Linked DNA regions of Parafrankia irregularis. The protein of the gene in region 1 interacts with the protein of each later gene in a pairwise test. Links are inferred from orthologs where the notes say so. Each region holds a gene or a part of one and is shown on either strand. Other genes may lie near its edges. The genes, in order: AWX74_RS25900 and ligA.

Evidence for each region.
Region 2: the proteins of AWX74_RS25900 (region 1) and ligA interact in binary tests that used the Escherichia coli proteins (3 or more experiments, as listed by UniProt). The link is inferred for Parafrankia irregularis from one-to-one orthologs.

Annotation. Positions count from the first base shown.
Region 1 is NZ_FAOZ01000021.1:71,993-82,363, forward strand. What follows is about bases 3,384-6,956. They hold AWX74_RS25900 (leucine--tRNA ligase), read left to right. Parts: upstream 3,384-3,690; coding sequence 3,691-6,756; downstream 6,757-6,956. Other genes in these bases: AWX74_RS25895 (glucose 1-dehydrogenase), read left to right, coding at 3,384-3,419; arfB (alternative ribosome rescue aminoacyl-tRNA hydrolase ArfB), read left to right, coding at 6,883-6,956. Also shown: AWX74_RS25880 (BTAD domain-containing putative transcriptional regulator), read right to left, coding at 1-820; AWX74_RS25885 (alpha/beta fold hydrolase), read left to right, coding at 908-1,789; AWX74_RS25890 (TetR/AcrR family transcriptional regulator), read right to left, coding at 1,893-2,531; more of AWX74_RS25895, read left to right, coding at 2,640-3,383; more of arfB, read left to right, coding at 6,957-7,365; AWX74_RS25910 (hypothetical protein), read right to left, coding at 7,841-8,218; mycothiol conjugate amidase Mca, read right to left, coding at 8,315-9,220; transcription elongation factor GreA, read left to right, coding at 9,792-10,277.
Region 2 is NZ_FAOZ01000005.1:495,491-505,239, reverse strand. Bases 2,386-5,336 are described here. They hold ligA (NAD-dependent DNA ligase LigA), read left to right. Parts: upstream 2,386-2,765; coding sequence 2,766-4,907; downstream 4,908-5,336. Other genes in these bases: AWX74_RS11185 (putative bifunctional diguanylate cyclase/phosphodiesterase), read left to right, coding at 5,048-5,336; AWX74_RS11195 (methionine synthase), read left to right, coding at 2,386-2,630. Also shown: AWX74_RS11205 (cysteine desulfurase family protein), read left to right, coding at 1-94; tRNA 2-thiouridine(34) synthase MnmA, read left to right, coding at 236-1,294; more of AWX74_RS11195, read left to right, coding at 1,521-2,385; more of AWX74_RS11185, read left to right, coding at 5,337-7,513; AWX74_RS11180 (ACT domain-containing protein), read right to left, coding at 7,667-8,383; Asp-tRNA(Asn)/Glu-tRNA(Gln) amidotransferase subunit GatC, read left to right, coding at 8,649-8,945; Asp-tRNA(Asn)/Glu-tRNA(Gln) amidotransferase subunit GatA, read left to right, coding at 8,963-9,749. UniProt on the Escherichia coli protein: DNA ligase that catalyzes the formation of phosphodiester linkages between 5'-phosphoryl and 3'-hydroxyl groups in double-stranded DNA using NAD as a coenzyme and as the energy source for the reaction.

The DNA.
Region 1 (10,371 bases):
CTTCGGCGCGGGCGAGCGCAGGGGACGGGCCTGCTCCCGCGGGCCGGACGACGAAACCGTGCGCACGGCGCAGGGCGGCCAGGGCATCGCCCGGACGGCCGGCGCGGTCCAGGGCGGTCGCCAGCAGCACCCACGCGTCCTCCCGCCCGGGATGGGCGGTGGCGTGGGCCTCCAGGTCGGGCAGTGCGTCGCGGGCGCGGCCCGTTGCCACGAGCGCGTCGGCGCGCTGCTCGACCGCTCGTAGACGCAGCTCCGTCAGCCTGGTGCGCTCGGCAACGCACCAGGATGCGTGCGGGAAGTCGGCGAGGGCGGGCCCCCGCCACAGGTCGAGTGCCTCGTCCCACAGCGCGGCGGCGGTCAGCGGCGCCGCCGCCTCGGCGCGGGCCGCGGCGTCCTCGAAGCAGCAGGCGTCGACGGCGTCGCGGTCCAGGCGCAGGACGTAGCCCGGCCCCTGCGTGGCCAGCAGTCGGGAGGCGGTGCGCGGCGGCCGGTCCGGTTCGAGCGCCCGGCGCAGCGCGGCGACGAACGTGCGCACCGCGGCGACCGCGCCGGCCGGGGGCGCACCGTCCCACAGGTCGGCGACCAGCCGGTCGATCGGGACCACCCGGTTGCGGGCGACCAGCAGCCGAGCCAGCACCTCCCGATGGCGGGGCGCGCCAAGTGCGACCGGTTCGCCGGCCGGCCTCCAGGCAGCCACCGGCCCCAGCAGTCCGAACCGCAGGTCCTCCACCGCAGGATCCTCCACCGGGCGGCCGGTCCGGCGCAGCCGTCGGGGTGCCGGCCGGCGGGGTGCCGGCCAGCGGGCCGCGCCTTCACTCATCGATCGCTCATTCGGGGCCCGCAGCATGGGCTCCGCCCCGGGCACCGGGCCGTCCCGGCCCCCGCCCACGAGTACCAGGAGCAGCCGGTGCACCCTCTGAGCATTCCCGGATTCGACGTCCACCGCGTGCGGGTCGACGACGGGGTCACCCTGGAGGCCGAGGTCGGCGGGTCGGGCCCGCCCGTCCTGCTGCTGCACGGCTTCCCGCAGACCCGGCTCATGTGGCGGCATGTGGCCGCCGACCTCGCCGCCGACCACACCGTCATCTGCCCCGACCTGCGTGGCTACGGAGCAAGCGACAAGCCCGCCGAGACCGGGCCCGAGATCTACGCCAAGCGGACCATGGCCCGGGACGTCGTCCGCCTGGCCACCGAGCTGGGACACGAGCGATTCACCCTGGCCGGCCACGATCGAGGCGCGCTGGTGGCGTTCAGGGCGGCTCTGGACCACCCGGAGGCGGTGGCCCGCGTGCTCCTCCTCGACGTCCTCGCGACCCTCGACATGTGGGACGCGATGCACGGCGTGTCCGCCGCGGTGGGCTTCCACCTCTATCTCATGGCCCAGGCGCCGGGCCTGCCCGAGACGATGATCCGGTCAAGTGCCGACGCGTTCTTCGGCTACTTCCTCGACGTCTGGGCGAACGACCCGGACGCCGTCCCGAACGCCGTCCGCCGCCACTACCTCGACTCCAGCGCTCGCGCCGTTTCCTCCATCGTCGCCGACTACCGGGCCTCCGCGCAGATCGACGTGGCCCATGACAGCGCCGACCGCGAGGCCGGGAACCGGCTCGCCATGCCGGTCTCCGTGCTCCAGCAGGACTGGGGCGCGGCCCTCGGCTACCACGCCGAAGGGCTGTGGCGGGCCTGGGCACCCGACCTGCGCCACCGCACGGTCAGCTGCGGGCACTTCATGGCCGAGGAGGACCCGGCCCTCGTCACCGCCGAGATCCGCGCCCTCGCCAGCCGCTGACCCGACCCTCGGGGAGTGCGGGCAGGCCCGCGGCCACGCGCCGTACGTCGGGCGCCGGCGGCCGCGGGCCCGAGGCCGGGGTTGGGTACGGGACCGGACCGGCTTACCCCTCGGCGGCCTGAGCCGCCGTGCCGTACCTGGCCTCCATCGTCCGGACCGCCTCGGTGACGACGCGTTCGTTGGTGGCGTCGTCGAGAGGCCAGCGGGGAAGCAGCATCCGGGGCCAGAAGACGTAGTTGGAGATCATGCCGAGGAACTGGGTGGCGGCCATGTCGGGGTCGTCCACAGCGATCGTCCCGGCGTCCCGTTCGGCCTCCAGGTAGCCGCGGACGGACTCGAAGTAGGGCATCTTGCCCCGGTTGAACTGGGTCTCCCCGAGCTCGGGGAAGCGGGGCAGCTCGGCGATGACGATGCGGAACAGGTCGGCCATGCCAGGGCGGGTGAGCAGATCCACATAGCGGCGGCCGATCGCGGTCAGACCTACCCGCAGATCGCCGGTCGGGGGCCGCACCTCGTCCTCGCCCGAGTCCCAGGAAGCCGTGACGATCGCGTCGAACAGGGCCGCCTTCGTCGGGAACTGCCTGAACAGGGTGGCCTTGGAGACCTCCGCCGCCTCCGCGATCTTCGCCAGCGAGGTCCGGTCATAGCCGGAGTCGAGGAACAGGCGGGTGGCCGCGGCCAGGATCGCGGCCCGCTTCTGCTCGGCGACGCGCTGGTGGTAGGCCGAGGGCTCGCTGGTCACGGCACCAGCCTAGACGAGAAGGCGAGCCACTTGACTCACCATCTGCCGCACCCTAGGTTCAGATGCGAGGCGAGTCACTCGTCTCACTACCTGAAAGGAGCACCCACCATGGGACGCTTCGACAACCACACCGTTCTCGTCACCGGAGGCACCGGCGGCCAGGGCTCCAGCCACCTGCGCGCCTACCACGCCGAAGGCGCAGGCGTCGTCATCGCCGACATCAACGACGGCGGTGGCCGGGCCCTCGCCGCCGAGCTCGGCGACCGCGCCCTGTTCGTCCACCTCGACGTCACCGACGAGGAATCGTGGAACGCCGCCATCGCTGCCACCGAACAGCACTTCGGCCCGCTGTCGATCCTGGTCAACAATGCCGGCGTGCAGAATCCGGCGGCTCCCGTCGAAGCCACCGACCGCCGCGTGTGGGACCGCGTCCTCGACATCAACCTCACCGGCACGTTCCTGGGCATCAAGGCGGCCGTTCCCTCCCTGCGCCGCAACGGCGGAGGTGTCATCGTCAACATCGCCTCCACATCCGGCATCGGCGGAACCGCCCACTACTCCCCGTATGTCGCCGGCAAGTGGGCTGTCCGCGGCCTCACCAGGACCGCCGCGCTGGAGCTCGGCCGCGACAACATCCGCGTCAACGCCATCCACCCCGGTGTCATAGCCACCCCGTTCATCACCGAGCCCGCCGCGGGGGCCGACGCTCCGATCTCGGACTTCTACTCCCCCGCGCCCTTCGCCATCCCCCGGCTCGGCCAGCCCGACGACATCACCCGTGCCCTGCTGTTCATCAGTTCCGACGAGGCGTCCTTCGCCACCGGCTCGGAGTTCGTCATCGACGGCGGCCTGCTGCTCGGCCCCGCCCTCAGGTACGAGGCCGCCTGACAGCGCACCCGCGACCGCCGGCGCCGGCCGCCGGCATCCCGCCTGCCCGCATCCCGGCCGCCCACGGGCCGGCCGACAGCGCCGCCGCCGGCGATCGCGGCGGCCCGGATAGGCTGGACGCCAGGAGTGATCCACGCCGTTCCCGCGCCCCGGTCCACGACCACCATCGCCACCGCCACCATCCCGGCGGGCCAGCGGCCATCCGTCGTCGGCCGGGGAGCGCGAGCGGACACGGGTCAACAGTGATCGATGTCTTGGGATGCGACCTGCGATGAACGAGCCCACCGAGAGCGACACCACCGCGGACGCCGCAGTCACCGCGGGCGGCGACGCCGACCTGCCCCACCGCTACGACTCGCGGCTCGCCGCGGAGATCGAACAGCGCTGGCAGCAGCGGTGGCTCAAGGACGGCACGTTCGAGTCGCCGAACCCGACCGGGCCGCTTTCCGCCGGCTTCGAGGCCGTCCAGGGCCGCGATCCGTTCTACGTGCTGGACATGTTCCCCTACCCGAGCGGGACGGGCCTGCATGTGGGGCACCCGCTCGGCTACATCGGTTCGGACGTCTTCGCCCGCTTCCTGCGGATGACCGGGCGCCACGTGCTGCACACCTTCGGCTATGACGCCTTCGGGCTGCCCGCCGAGCAGTACGCCATCAACACCGGCCAGCATCCGCGGGTGACGACCGAGGCGAACATCGCGAACATGCGGCGCCAGCTCTCCCGGCTGGGCCTGGGTCATGACACGCGCCGCGAGATCGCCACCACCGACACCACGTACTACCGCTGGACCCAGTGGGTCTTCCTCCAGATCTTCAACAGCTGGTACGACGACGAGGCCGGCCGGGCCCGGCCGATCAGCGAGCTGGTCGAGGAGTTCGAGAGCGGGCGCCGGTCGGCCGCCGGGGCGAGCGCCGGCGAGGCCAACCCCCGCCAGGCCGAGTGGTCCGAGCTGACGGCGAGCGAACGGCGTCGCGTCGTCGACGCCCACCGCCTCACCTACATCTCCGAGGAGCTGGTGAACTGGTGCCCGGGCCTGGGCACGGTGCTGGCCAACGAGGAGGTCACGCCCGAGGGGCGCAGCGACATCGGCAACTATCCGGTCTACCGGCGCCCGCTGCGTCAGTGGATGATGCGGATCACCGCCTATGCCGACCGGCTGATGTCGGATCTCGACCTGGTCGACTGGCCCGACTCCATCAAGCAGATGCAGCGCAACTGGATCGGGCCGAGTGACGGCGCCGCCGTCCGGTTCACCACGACGACCGGTGCCAGCGCCGGAACCGATGCCGGTGCCAGCGCCGGTGGCGATGCCGGCGCGCCGGTCGACATCGAGGTCTACACGACCCGTCCCGACACGCTGCCCGGTGCGAGCTTCCTGGTGCTGGCTCCGGAACACCCGCTCGTCGACGCGCTGATCGCCACCGACTGGCCGGCCGACACCCCGGCCAGCTGGCAGTTCGGGCAGGGCCGGCCCGCCGGCCCGCTCGAGGAGCACTGGACCCCACGGGCCGCCGTCGACGCCTACCGCGCTTTCGCCGCCCGGCGCAGCGACCGCCAGCGCGGCGGTGCGGAGATCGACCGCACCGGCGTGTTCACCGGGACGTACGTGACCAACCCGGTCGGCGGCGGTGTGATTCCCGTCTTCCTGGCCGACTACGTCCTGCTCGGCTACGGCACCGGGGCGATCATGGCGGTGCCGGCGCACGACGACCGGGACTTCTCCTTCGCCCGCGAGTTCGGCCTGCCGGTACAGGCCGTGCTGGAGCCGGATGAGGCCTGGCACTCCGAGCACGGCGTACCCGCGGGGGCACCCGCGTCCGCGTGGCCCGCGCCGTTCGCCGGTGAGGGCACGTATCTGCCCGGCCCGCCGAACCGCCCGGGCCTCGTCGGCCTGTCGAAGGCCGAGGCCATCAAGACCACGGTCGGCTGGCTGGAGGGCGCCGGTCGCGGCCGGGCCACCCGCTCCTACCGGCTGCGCGACTGGTTGTTCTCCCGCCAGCGGTACTGGGGCGAGCCGTTCCCGATCGTCTTCGACGACGAGGGGCTGCCGATCGCGGTTCCCGAGGACCAGCTGCCGGTCGAGCTGCCCGAGATGACCGACTTCCGGCCGCGTGCGATGGCCGACGACGACGAGAGCGAGCCCGTCCCGCCGCTGGCGAGAGCCACGGAGTGGACCACGGTCACCCTCGACCTCGGCGACGGCCCGCGCGAGTACCGGCGCGAGCTCAACACCATGCCGCAGTGGGCCGGCTCCTGCTGGTACTACCTGCGCTACCTCGACCCGACGAACTCCGAGCGGTTCGTGGATCCGACCGTCGAACGCTACTGGATGCACTCCGAGCGCGGGCCCGCCGGCGACGGCGGCGTCGACCTGTACGTGGGTGGCGTCGAGCATGCCGTTCTGCACCTGCTCTACGCCCGCTTCTGGCACAAGGTGCTGTACGACCTGGGCCTGGTCTCGACCCGGGAGCCGTTCAAGCGCCTCTACAACCAGGGCTACATCCAGGCCGACGCGTTCACCGACGAGCGCGGGATGTACGTCGCCGCCGCCGAGGTCGTCCGCGGCGCGGACGGGACCTTCACCCACGACGGGGCCCCGGTGAACCGGCGCTCCGGCAAGATGGGCAAGAGCCTCAAGAACAGCGTCAGCCCCGACGAGATGTACGACAGCTACGGTGCGGACACGCTGCGCGTCTACGAGATGGCGATGGGGCCGCTGGACGCGCACCGCCCGTGGCGCACCGACGACATCGTCGGCTCGTACCGGTTCCTGCAGCGGCTCTGGCGCAACATCATCGACGAGGAGTCCGGCGAGCCGCGGGTGCGTGACACCGGGCTTGGCGACATCGAGTCGGGCGACGAGGTCACCCGGGCGCTGCACCGGACGATCCTGGCCGTTCGGACGGACTACGCCGAACTGCGTTTCAACACCGCGGTCGCCCGGCTGATCGAGCTGACCAACCTGGCCAGCAAGCACTTCGGCGCCGGGCTCGCCGGGCCGCCGCGGGAGCTGGCCGAGGCCATGGTGCTGATGGTGGCGCCGCTGGCACCGCACCTCGCCGAGGAGCTGTGGACGCGACTGGGGCACGCCGGCTCGGTCTCGACCGTCCCCTTCCCCGAGGGGGACGAGTCGCTGGCCGCGGCCTCGACGGTCCGCCTGCCGGTGCAGGTCAATGGCAAGGTGCGGTTCACGATCGATGTCGCGCCCGACGCGGACGAGGCCGCGGTGCGCCAGGCACTGGAGGCACACGAGGACTACCCCCGCTACACGGCCGGCAAGACCGTCAAGCGCCTCATCGTGGTCCCCGGCCGGATCGTCAACATCGCCCTGGGCTGACGGCACAGCCAGCCTGGCGGAACAGCCAGCCTGGCGGAACAGCCAGCCTGGCGGAACAGCCAGCCTGGCGGAACAGCCAGCCTGGCGCACAACAGGTAACGGCGTCGCGGGCGGATCAGGCCCGAAATGCCCGCGACGACCGAGCCGTCGCCCTGGGACGATGGCGGGGTGCTGCCGAGCGTTCTGATGATCCGGCCGGGGTTCGCGATCCCGGCCGGCGAGCTCACGTGGCGCTACTCGCGATCCGCGGGGCCGGGTGGGCAGTCGGTGAACACCTCGGACAGCCGCGTCGAGCTTTCGTTCGATCTTGCCCGCGCGCCATCCGTGCCCGAGCGGATGCGAGCCAGGGCGCTGGCGCGGCTGGAGGGTCGCCTGGTCGGTGGGGTTCTGACCCTGGCCGCGTCCGAGCATCGCTCGCAGCTACGGAACCGGGAGGCCGCGGCGGCACGGCTGGCCGACGTCCTGCGGGAGGCCACGGCACCTCCACCGCGGCCACGGCGGCCGACCAGCCCCACCCGTGGTTCGGTCGAGCGGCGGCTGGCCGGCAAGAAGCGCCGCAGCGAGATCAAAAAGGATCGAGGCGGGGGCCGCCGCGGGCCAGATGAGTGATCAGGCCCGGGAACCGAGCGGGAAAGGGGTGGCCGGCGGGGGTGCGTGAGTGTCGCACGGGCTCGGCCTCCGGCACGGGGGGGCTCCCCGACGTTCGTCCGACCATCCGACCAGCCGACCACGATTTTCTCATGGCCGCGCGTGCCCGAAGCCGCCCTCTCGCTGTCGCACCATGGCGCCGATCAAGATCGGTAGTCCGTCGTACGGGTGGCGTTCGTACGCCAGGAACGTGACTGGCGTCCTGAGCGCGGTGGCCCGGCAGGGCGAGTCCGAAGCGTGAAGGATGTTGGCCGTTCCGACAACCAAAATCCCTCACGCTTGCGGATTGCCAGGTGACCCCGCACCCCTTTTGCCCCTCTTGAGGCGAATTGCTGGCGTTACGCGGCGGCGCGGGATCCGACAGCAACGGCAGCCCGAAGCTCGGGATCTCGCCACACGCTCCCGGCCGTCGTGCCGGCGGCGGGGCGGGCTCGGCTCAGACCGAGCCGGTTCCCGTATCCTCCGCTGTTCCCTGTCTGCCGCGCTGGCGAGGAAGCTTCTCCTTGGCTCCCTTCGCCCCCTTGGCCGGCGCAGCCGCGCTCGCACTCGCAGCCGCGGCGCCCTCGGCGCCGCGCTCGGCGGTGGCCAGAGCGCCCGCCGCCGGGTCACCGACCGCCTCGCCGCGGTTCGTCAGATCCCCGCGCGGCCGGCCGAACTCGCCGTTCTCCACGTTCGCCCGCATCCTGCGCAGGCTCTTCGAGAGGAGCACGAAGAGCCCGGCTGACGCGAGGATCAGCACGAAGACCACGAGGGCGCCGCTGGTGCCCGTGCCTATCTCGGCGGCGAGCCGCACCCCGCCGGACGTGTCATCCACTGACCAGCACCTCCTGTAGTCAAGAGTCTTTCAGCTGACGGTCCGCGGCCAGCGATGCCGCGGTGCCGCGGTGCCGCGACAACAGCCGAAAGGCTCTCAGCGGATTCCGTTGAACAGATCGTCTTCGGGTAGTACGCCCACCTCGATCAGGGACCGGGCGAGCTGGTAGTCCTCGGTGGGCCAGGCGTCGCGCTGCAGGGTGAGCGGTACCCGGAACCACGGCCCGTCCGGGTCGACCTGGGTCGCATGCGCGAGCAGGGCGCGGTCCCGGACCTCGAACCAGTCCTCGCAGCGAACCCGAGTGGTCAACCGGCCGGTGTCCTCCGCCCGGTCGATCCATTCGTCCAGCCGCTTCCCATAGGGCGACTCCAGGCCCGCGGCGCGCATCCCCTCGTGCAGGGCGAGGATGCGGTCCTTGTGGAAGGTCAGGTGGTAATAGAGCTTCAGCGGCTGCCACGGCGCAAGGCCCAGCTCGAGGCCCACCTCGGGATAGCGGGAGGGGTCACCGGCGGCCTCGAACGCCTCCACGCTGATCTGGTGGGTCATGATGTGATCCGGATGCGGGTAGCCGCCGTTCTCGTCGTAGGTCGTGACGACCTGCGGGCGGAACTGGCGGATCAGGCGCACCAGCGGGCGGGCGGCGTCCGCCAGGGGCTGCGTGGCGAAGGTCCCCTCGGGCAGTGGCGGCAGCGGGTCACCTTCGGGCAGCCCCGAGTCGATGAACCCCAGCCACTCCTGCTGCACTCCGAGTATCTTCCGTGCCCGTTCCATCTCCTCACGCCGGACCTCTGGCATCCGCGCGAGGACCTCGGGCGAATCCATTGCCGGATTGAGGATGCTGCCCGCCTCACCGCCGGTACACGTGACCACCAGCACCTCGACGCCCTCGTGGGCATAGCGGGCCATCGTCGCCGCGCCCTTGCTGGACTCGTCATCGGGATGCGCGTGGACGGCCATGAGCCGCAGACCACGCTCCTGTTCGGCCGGGAGCATGCAGCCCATTGTGGCTGACGTCCGGAGCGGACCGGGCCGGCCGGCGCCCGCGCGGCGGCCACCTGGGCCGCCGCAGGGCAGCCCCCTGTGGGCCCTCAACCGCCTGGCTCCGCACCAACCGGGGCGGTCGACCGCCCCGGGAACGAGGGACAGGCCGGCACAAACGAGACCCAGCTCACTCTTGATCTGGAAAAGTCACCGAGCGGCGTGGCACAATACACCGTCCGCACACGCTCCAAAGACGCCGGTTCACCGGTCTGCGGGCGGACGGTCTCTGGCAGGTGGCGTCGTCTGCAAACCGACATCGTCGTCGGGCCCACCTTTGAGGGATCATCGGCCCGTGACCACGGCGGGAAGTCGTCATGACGACCTCGCACTGTGGGAACCGACGTCGAGGGCGGCCCGGACCACCCGCTTGCACTGAAGCAGCAACAGCACCGAAGCAGCGACCAGCACCGAACTGAACCAGCAACAGCCCCGTGGCGCCTGCCGTGAGCGGGCCCCACCCGGGCGCGCCGCCGGGAGCCTCGGCTCCCTCCGATAGACTCAGAACTTTGGTATTCCTCGAGGAGCGTGACGCGTGACGCAGCAGACCTGGCTCACCCAGGAGGCCTACGACCGACTTCGCTCCGAGCTCGAGTACCTCACGGGCACCTGGCGTACGGAGATCGCCACGAAGATCGAGGCAGCCCGTGAGGAAGGCGACCTGCGGGAGAACGGCGGCTACCACGCGGCCAAGGAGGAGCAGGGCAAGCAGGAGGCCCGGATCCGCCAGCTGATGGACCTGCTCCGCGACGCGCGGGTCGGCGAGACCTCGCCCGCCGTGTCCGGTGAGGCCGGGCCCGGGATGATCGTCGAGATCAGGTTCCCCGGTGAGAAGGAGACCGAGAAGTTCCTCATCGGCTCACGCGAGGATCACAGCACGAGCATCGAGGTGTTCTCTCCCGCGTCTCCCCTCGGCGGCGCCGTCACCGGCCACAAGGCCGGCGAGACGGTGAACTACACGTTGCCTAACGGCCGTTCGGCCGCGGTGGAGATCGTCGCGGTGTCGCCGTACGCGGGCTGAGCCGCCCAGCGGGGCCGCACCCGCGGCGTCCCACCTGCGGTGACGCACCTGCCATGGGGTGCGGTCGGCCGATGGGAACGGACCGGCGGGCCGG
Region 2 (9,749 bases), on another replicon or contig:
CGCGGACGTCGACGCGCTGGTCGCGGTGATCGGGCAGGTGGTCGAACGGGCGGGCCGGGCTGGTGAGCTCGCGGGCCTGATCTCGCGGGCCTGATCCCGGGCGGATCTGGTCCCGGGCGGATCTGGTCGTGCGGGTCTGGCCTCGCGGATCCTGACAGCGGGTCGGAACAGCTGGTCGGAGGGCCGTCTGGCCGGACGGGAGAGCGGGAGAGCGGGAGATGGGATCGTGAGCGGGATGAAGGTGCTCGCGGCAATGTCGGGTGGCGTCGATTCGGCGGTCGCCGCGGCCAGGGCCGTGGACGCCGGTCATGATGTGACCGGCGTCCATCTCGCCCTGTCCCGGTCGCCGGCCTCCGACCGGGTCGGTTCTCGAGGCTGCTGCACTCTGGAGGACGCGCGGGACGCCCGTCGTGCCGCCGACGTGCTCGGTATCCCCTTCTACGTGTGGGATCTCGCGGACCGCTTCGAGGCGGAGGTCATCGACCAGTTCGTCGCCGACTACGCCGCCGGACGAACCCCTAACCCATGTGTTCAGTGCAATGAGCGCATCAAGTTCTCCGCCGTCCTGGACAAGGCGCTCGCGCTCGGGTTCGACGCCGTGGTCACCGGGCATCACGCGCGACTCGACCCGGACGGCACCCTGCGCCGCTCGGTGGACCTGGCCAAGGACCAGTCCTACGTGCTCGGCACGCTGCGCCCCGACCAGCTCGCCGCGGCTCGGTTCCCGCTCGGCGACTCGACGAAGGCCCAGGTCCGTGAGGAGGCGGCGCGCCGTGGGCTGGGCGTCGCCGACAAGCCGGACAGCCACGACATCTGCTTCGTCGCCGCCGGGGACACCGGGGCCTGGCTCCGTGACCGGCTGGGGCCGCGGCCCGGCCCCATCGTCGACTCCGAGACCGGCGAGACCCTGGGCGAGCACGACGGCGCCTACGCCTTCACGGTGGGGCAGCGCCGGGGCCTGCGGCTGGGCCACCCCGCGCCGGACGGCCGTCCACGCTACGTGCTCGAGGTGTCCCCGGTGACGTCCACGGTGACCGTCGGGCCGGCGCGGGCGCTGGACATGCGCAGCCTGGTCGCGGAGCGGATCGTCTGGCCGCACGAGGGCCCGGTGTCATGCGTGGCGCAGGTGCGGGCACACGGTGGTGTGGTCCCCGCGGTGGTCCGTGCCCGTGGCGAGGAGCTTGACGTGCAGCTGGTGGAGCCTGTGCGTGGGACGGCGGCCGGTCAGGCCGTGGTGTTCTACGACGGCGACCGTGTGCTCGGCGGCGGCCGCATCCGCTCGCTGGCCGCCTGACATCCTTTTCCGGATCCGGTCCCTGACGGCGGAAGCCATGTCGGGGCGCCCGCGACGTGGGCCAGCCCGGGACCGGCCCGATGCGATGGCATCGGCACGGCACCAGGCACGAGGGCACCAGGCGACGGCACCGGCGACGGCACCCGGCCGGCCGCGGGCGTGTGATGCGTCTGAGACCCGGGATGCGTCCGGAGACTGTTCCGGAGATTGAGGAGTCGATGTGGCGATGATGTGGTCCGCGACGGAGCGCGAGCCTGGGCCGCCGGAGGAGGGGGACAGCGCGTCGCCGGCTGGCCAGGCCCCTGCCGCGCCCGAAGGCCTGCCGTGGTCGGCGGGGTGCGCGTCGGGTGTCGGGTCACTGCCCGACCTCGACCCGGTCGAAGCGGCGCGCTACGTGCTGGGGGAGGTCCCGGACCTGCCCTTCCTGCCGGAGCTGCCCGCCCGCGGAGTGGGTGCGGACATGATCGGCCGGACCTGCGCGGTGCTGGCGGATCTGCCGGTTGATCTGCAGCCATCCGGTTGGCGGCTGGTGCCGCGCCCGGGGCTCGACCTCCGCCGGGCCCGCGACCTGCTTGAACGGGACCTCGACGCGTTCACCGAGGCGGCCGCCGGCTACACCGGCCCGATCAAGGTGGCCGTCGGTGGTCCCTGGACGTTGGCGAGCACGGTGGAGCTGCCACGCGGGCACAAGGCGCTCGTGGACGCCGGAGCCACCCGTGATCTCGCGGAGGGCCTCGCGGAGGGGCTCAGCAGCCACCTGACCGACCTCGCTCGCCGGGTGCCGGGAGCCCGCCTGGTGGTTCAGCTGGACGAGCCGGCGCTGCCGGCGGTGCTCGCCGGACGCATCCGCACACCCAGTGGCTTCTCGGTGCTGCGCGCGGTCGAGGAAGGGCCGGCGACGGAGCGGCTGGCGGCCGTCCTGACCACGGCGACCGCGGTCGGGGCGGTGATCGCGGCCGGCGTGCACTGCTGTGCGCGGGACGTCCCGATCGGACTGCTGCGCCAGGCCGGGGCCCGCTTCGTCGGCCTGGACGCGACGCTGCTCACCCGGGACCAGGACGACGCCGTCGGCGAGGCGGTCGAGGCGGGGATGGGGCTGATGCTCGGCCTGGTACCGACCTCCGCCGGAGTCGGCCAGGATCTGTCGGACCCTCGTCGTACCGTCGCGGTGGCGGTCGACCTGTGGCGTCGGCTGGGTTTCCGTCCGGAGCTGCTGGGAGAGGTGGTCGCGGTGACACCAACGTGTGGTCTGGCTCATGCCACGGTGGCCGATGCGCGTGCCGTGCTGCGGCACTGCCGTCTGGCGGCGCGTGTCCTGGTGGAATCACCGCAGTGATTTCCACACTGTGAGCCTTTTCCATCTCACGCTCGTCGGGCGTGTCGCGGCAGGTCGGAGCCGACGGTGGAAAAGGCTCAGTGACATCCGGCCGGTGAGTTCCGCTGCAGCTGTGGCGTGGGGAGTTCGGTGAGCATGGCGGAGGAAGGCGTCGAGCCGATGGCCGACAACCAGGCGGTGGCGGTGCCCGCGGTGGCGCCGGTGCCTGTAGCGGGGGAGGCCGAGGCGCCTGACACGGCTGTGCGCGCGCGTGCTGCGGAGCTGGCCCGTGATCTGGAGGAACATGCCCACCGCTACTACGTGCTCGACGCGCCGACCATCGCCGACGCCGAGTACGACGCGCTTCTGCGTGAGCTTGACCAGATCGAGCAGCAGTACCCGGAGCTGCGAACCGCGGACTCGCCGACACAGAAGGTAGCCGGCTCCTACTCGACGCTGTTCACGCCGGTCACCCACCTGGAACGGCTGCTGTCGCTGGACAACGTCTTCGACGAGGACGGGTTCCACGCCTGGGCCGCACGTGCCGCGCGGGAGCAGCCGGTGGAGGCCTGGCTGTGCGAGTTGAAGATCGACGGGCTCGCGGTCGACCTCGTCTACGAGGCCGGTGCTCTCGTGAGCGCGGCCACCCGCGGCGACGGCCGTACCGGTGAGGACATAACGCTGAACGTGCGCAGCCTGCGCAGCGTGCCGGCACGGCTGCGTGGTCCGGGCGTGCCGGAGCTGCTGGAGGTCCGTGGGGAGGTGTACTTCCCGACCGCGGGGTTCGCCGAGCTCAACGCGTCACTGGTCGAGGCGGGAAAGGCGCCCTTCGCCAACCCGCGAAACGCGGCTGCCGGGTCGCTGCGGCAGAAGGACCCCCGGGTCACGGCCAGCCGCCCGCTGGCCATGATCGTGCACGGGCTCGGCGCGAACCGGGGGTTCGAGATGGAGTCACAGTCGGCCGCCTACGAGCGGCTGGCTGAGCTGGGCCTGCCGGTCTCCACGCGCTATCAGGTGTGCGCGGGGGTCGATGAGGTACTCGCCTTCGTGCGGGCGTGGGGTGAGCAGCGGCACGACGTCGAGCACGAGATCGACGGCATCGTGATCAAGGTCGACGGTTTCGCCCAGCAGCGCCGGCTTGGCGCCACCTCGAAGGCGCCCCGCTGGGCGGTCGCGTTCAAGTACCCGCCCGAGGAGGTCACCACCCGGCTGCGGGACATCCAGGTCAACGTCGGCCGAACGGGTCGGGTGACACCGTTCGGGGTTCTCGAGCCGGTGAAGGTGGCGGGGTCGACGGTGGGTATGGCCACCCTGCACAACATCGACGAGGTGGGCCGCAAGGGAGTGCTCATCGGGGACATGGTCGTGCTCCGCAAGGCCGGCGACGTCATTCCGGAGATCGTCAGCCCGGTCGTCGACCTGCGGGATGGTTCGGAGCGTGCGTTCGTCATGCCCACGCACTGCCCGGAGTGCGGTACCGAGCTGGTCCGTCCGGAAGGCGAGGTGGACATCCGCTGCCCGAACACGGTGTCGTGTCCGGCGCAGCTGCGGGAGTCGGTTTTCCACCTGGCGTCGCGCGGTGCGCTCGATATCGACGGGCTGGGCTATGAGACCGCGACGGTGCTACTCGCCGAAGGGCGCATCCGTGACATAGGCGACATTTTTCATCTCGCCCCGGAGTCCTTCGAGGGTCTGCGTGGCTTTGCGAGCAAGAAGGTCGACCAGATTCTGCGCGGGATCGAGGCGGCTCGGGACCGGCCGCTGTGGCGGTTGCTCGTCGGGTTGTCGATCCGGCATGTGGGGCCGACCGCCGCCCGCGCGTTGGCCCGGGAGCTGCGCTCCCTCGACGCGATCGCCGCCGCGCCGGCCGAGCGGCTCGCCGTCGTCGACGGGGTCGGGCCGAAGATCGCCGAGGCGGTGGTCGACTGGTTCGCCGATCCCCGCCATCGCGATGTCGTGGCCCGTATCGCAGCCGGTGGGGCCCGTCTGGCGGATGAGGGCGCGGGAGAGGGCCCCGGGCTGCTGGACGGTGTCGTCGTCGTCATCACCGGAACACTGCAGGGGTGGAGCCGGGACACGGCTACCGAGGCGGTGCAGGCGCGCGGCGGAAAGGTCACCGGCTCGGTGAGCAAGAAGACCACTTTCGTGGTCGCCGGGGTGGATCCAGGTGCCTCGAAGTACCAGAAGGCGCTGAGTCTGCGGATTCCGTTGCTCGACGAGACGGGCTTCGCAGCGCTGCTCGGTGACGGAGCGGATGCGGCCAGGGCGCTTGCCGTGCACGAAGAGGGGGAGGGGTAGCCTTCGAATCCTGGCAGCGAAAGGTTCATCACGGTGAGCACTCATATGTTCTGTCATGTACCTGGCCGCGTGACGGGCCGCGCTTACGAGCATCTGCAACACGTCGACGGATCGGCTCCGGGCGGACCTGGGCTTTGCTGATGGGGGGCCCTCGGCCGAGCGACGGGCCGTCGGGGCTGTCCGAGGCGTCTGGGCTGTCCAGGCCACCCGCATCGTTGTCCGCCGTCTGGGCGGCTGTGGGCGGGGCGCTGGGATGCCTGTCCGCATTCGCGATCATCGCCGTCGCGGCCGGCCATGGCGGGTTCGACGATCTCGGGGTGGCCTTCGCGCTGCTCGCCGGGCTCACCGTCGCCGTCGGCCCGCAGCCGCACCCGTCGCTGATGCCGTCAGCATCGGCGCAGATCACCGGGCCACTGCCAGGGGCTGGGGCGGGGTCTGGGCTGCTGTCGGGGCTGGGGCCCGGCTCCGCGGCGACCCAGGTGGTGGGTGGCGGCGGCACGGACCTCACGGGCACCTTCCTTTTCGCGATTCTGCTCGGCTGGGGTGCGGCGCCGGCGCTGGCGGTTCACCTCGTCGTGGGTGTTCTGCTGGAGCTGCCACGACGGAGTTCGCTGGGGCTTGTGGTGGCCCGGGTGGGGCGTCGCGCGCTTGGGCTCGCCGCAGCCGGGGCCGTCGTGGCGGCGTTCGGTCTCGACCGCACCCTCGGTACCGCCGAGCTGCCGGCTGTCGCCCTCGCCGCGCTGGTGCTGTTCGTGATCGATGACCTGGCCGGCGCTCCAGTCGGGCCGCTTCGGTCGCGCGGGCCGCTTCGGTCGCGCGGGCCGGTTCGGCCTGCGCGGCCGAACCGGCTGGGCCGGCCGGGCAGGCCGGGCGCGCGTGCCGGCGGAGCTGCCCGTGGCTGGCGCAACGACATCCGCGGGGGCGGTAACCGTGGGAGCGGCAGCCGTGGGAGCGGCAGCCGTGGCGATGCATCGTTCCGTCTGCTGTACAACGAGCTGCATCGGCGACTGGCGGTCGCCGCGGCCCTGCTGTCCCTCGCGCCGTTGATCGTGATCGCCGCCGGGCGTGGTCCCTGGCTGGCGCTGCTGCTCCTGCCCGCGCTGCGGGTGGTGACGAGGGTCGGTGAGGGCGCGCGGCAGAAGGAGCATGAGGCCCGTCATGACGGGCTGACCGGCCTGCCGAACCGGACCGCGCTCGCCGAGCGTGCGGCGCTCAGCATCGCGGCGGCGGAACGGACCGGTACTCGTGTCGGGTTGCTGCTGCTCGACCTCGACCGGTTCAAGGAGGTCAACGACCGGCTCGGGCACGATGTCGGCGACCGTCTGCTGGTTGTCGCCGCGGCTCGTCTCGCCGCTGCCCTGCGCCCAGGGGACGTCGTCGCGAGGCTCGGTGGTGACGAGTTCGCGGTGCTGCTTCCGTGGCTTCCACCCGGCGCCGACGGTCGAACTGTCGCCACCGAGGTCGCCGGGCGGGTGCGCGGTGTCGTGCGCGCGCCGTACGAGATCGACGGTCAGTTCTGCGACATCGATGTGAGTGTCGGTGTGGCGCTCTACCCCGATCACGGCGCCGATCTGCCAGCGCTGTCGCAGTCCGCCGATATCGCGATGTACGCGGCGAAGGAGCATCGGCTGGGGGTCCAGGCCTACGGCCCGCGTGACGCCCGCCGGGCCCGGCTGCGTACGCGGACCACGGCGGAGCTGGGCTACGCCCTCGACCACGGGCAGCTCGAACTGCACTACCAGCCTCAGGCGGAGATCGTCGACGGAAGGGTGCGCCGAACCGAGGCGCTGCTGCGTTGGCGGCACCCGAGCCGCGGTCTGCTGCTGCCGGGAGTCTTCGTTCCGCTCGCCGAGTCCGCTGGTCTGATCCGTCCGATCACCTCCTGGGCGATGGACACGGCGCTGGCCCAGACCGCCCGGTGGCACGCGGCCGGGATCCCGGCCGCGGTCGCGCTGAACGTTTCCCCGCGTGATCTGCGAGACCCCGGTTTCGTCGGGTCCGTCGCGAGCGCGCTTGCCGCCAACAACCTGTCACCGGGCGCACTCACCTTCGAGGTGACCGAACGGGCGCTGACCGCCGACGGCGACGGGGCCGCCCGCGCGCTACGGGATCTGGTCGACCTCGGCGTGACCGTGAGCCTGGATGACTTCGGCACCGGACTGATCTCCCTGGACGCCCTGCGTCGGTTGCCGATCGGCGAGATCAAGATTGATCGGACGGTGATCGGGCGGCTGGGCGCCGACCCCCGAGACGCCGTCACGATGGGCCCGGCCGATGGGGAAACCGCGGCCTGGGAGGCAGCCACCAGGGAGGTCGCCTTCATTCGCGCCGTGGTGCGGATGGCGTCCGACCTCGGGATGCGCGTCGTGGCGGAAGGCGTCGAGACATCGACGGAGTGGTGCCAGCTCGCCGGTTTCGGCGCGGACGCCGCGCAGGGCTGGCATGTGGCGCCGGCACTGCCCGCGGCGTTGGTCACACGGTGGCTGGTCGAGCCCGGCCAGGCCCGCGAGCTTCTCACCGGACATCGTCCCGGTGAGGCCCGCCAGGTGGATTCCAGGCACGGCCAGTCACAGGACGCCGTGGTGAGCCTGAGCCGTGACGGCTGACGGGACTGCACCGGGTTCCGTCAGCTTCCAGCGGGCTGCGCGCCGAACCGGACGATCGCCTGCCGAGACGCTGCGATGTTCCAGGTCAGGCTGTCCGCCGAAGGCGTCGTTGACGGGCCGGGCGTCGTTGACGGGCCGGCGGACGGTCGCTCGTTAGCGCCGGGGGCCGTTGGTACGGGCGAGGCTGGCGGCGATGCCGGCCAGATGCGCCAGACGCGCGATCTCCGAGCCACGGAACGCCGGGCCGCCTGGTCTGCCGACGAGCAGGACCAGCTGGTCGTGGCCGACAGGCGCGGCGGCGAGCTCCATGCTGACCGCCTCCCAGCGGGCCGGGAACTCCCCATCGCTGGGTGCGATTCGCCTGGCCTTCTCCAACGGCAGCCACGGCAGGGAGATGCGGACCCGTTCCGGCACGCCCAGGTCGTCGCTGCCGAGGTTGGGAGCGCCCACCGACGCCTCGCGGACGCGGACGTCACCCGGCGCCAGGTGTTCGAGCAGCAGGGCCCAGTCGGCGTTGAAGACACCCGAGACCAGCTCGGTCAACACGGCCGCGGCTTCGGAGGGACGTTCCGTCAGCGCGTCGACGAGCTCCAGGTCGTCGCCGATACCGGCACCGTCGGCGAGGAAGGGGCGCAGGGCCTCGACGGTCACCCCGGGAACGGACTGCGCGGCCGTGAACACGCGGTCGGCCAGACCGCCGGGCGGCAGCAGCACGATCATGTCGTCGACCGCGCCGGCGGGTGTGTGCTCCACGACCGAGAGGCTCACGATGTCGATCCCCGCCGCGCCGAGGGCCGTCGCCACCGCGCCCAGCGCGCCAGGATGGTCGGGCAGAAGGAGCCGGAGCAGGTACGACATGCGGCTGAGCATGCGCAAGATGTGTGACGCTGTCATGGCGATCACGTCACGGGCAGATGTCGATGCAGGTCACCTGCCTGTTAGGAAACGGTTTTCGGGAACGGGTGATCGTGGGTGGCTGTGTGCGTCGCGCGGCGCGCCGGCTCCGCGACGCGGACCCGTACGATGAGTGCACGCTGACGCCGCGCTTCGCCAGGTACGCCGCTGCCCGCGCGGCGCGCGCCACGACCTAGCCGATGTAGGGCCTGTGCCCACCGCTCACGAGGGGTCCACCGGAATGGCGATCACCCGGGACGAGGTCGCGAACCTTGCCCGCCTTTCGCGGATGTCCCTGTCCTCCGCTGAGCTCGACGCGCTGGCACCGCAGCTGGAGGCGATTCTCGGCGCCGTGGCCAGGGTCGCCGAGGTGGCGGCGGCAGACATTCCGCCGACCTCGCACGCCGTACCGCTCACCAATGTCTTCCGCGCGGACGTGACTCGCCCGTCGCTGCCGGTCGCCGACGTCCTCGCCGGCGCGCCCGCCGCCGAGGAGGGCCGGTTCCGGGTGCCGCGCATTCTCGATCCGGAAGAGTGAAGGGCACCAGGCTGCACATGACCGACGTTTCAGGCATCTCGACGCCCGTGGAGTCCGCCCGGACGGACGACGTCGTCCGGCTGACGGCTGCCGCGACGGCCGCCGCGATCGCCGCGGGTGAGCTTTCCGCGGAGGAGGCCACCCTCGCCGCTCTGGACCGCATCGCGAAGGTCGACGACGCGGTGCACGCGTTCCTGCACGTCGATGCGGAAGGCGCGCTTGCCGCCGCCCGCGCGGTGGACGTCCGGCGTGCCGCGGGGGAGCGGCTGGGTCCACTGGCCGGTGTGCCGCTCGCGCTCAAGGACGTGTTCACCGCTCGTGGTATGCCGACCACCTGCGGCAGCAGGATTCTCGAAGGCTGGCGACCGCCCTACGACGCGACTGTGGTCTCCCGGCTGCGCGCTGCCGACGTCGTCATTCTCGGCAAGGTCAACATGGACGAGTTCGCGATGGGCTCCTCCACCGAGAACTCGGCGTACGGCCCGACCCGTAACCCATGGGATCTCACCCGGATACCGGGTGGCAGCAGTGGTGGCAGCGCGGCCGCGGTGGCCGCTTTCGAAGCGCCGCTGTCCATCGGCACCGACACGGGTGGCTCGATCCGTCAACCGGCCGCCGTCTGCGGTCTGGTCGGGGTCAAGCCGACCTACGGCGGGGTCAGCCGGTACGGCCTCGTCGCGTTCTCCAGCTCCCTGGACCAGGCGGGCCCGATCACCCGTACCGTCGCCGACGCCGCCCTGCTGCACGCGGCCATCGCCGGGCACGACCCGATGGACAGCACCAGCGTCGAGCTGCCGGTGCCTC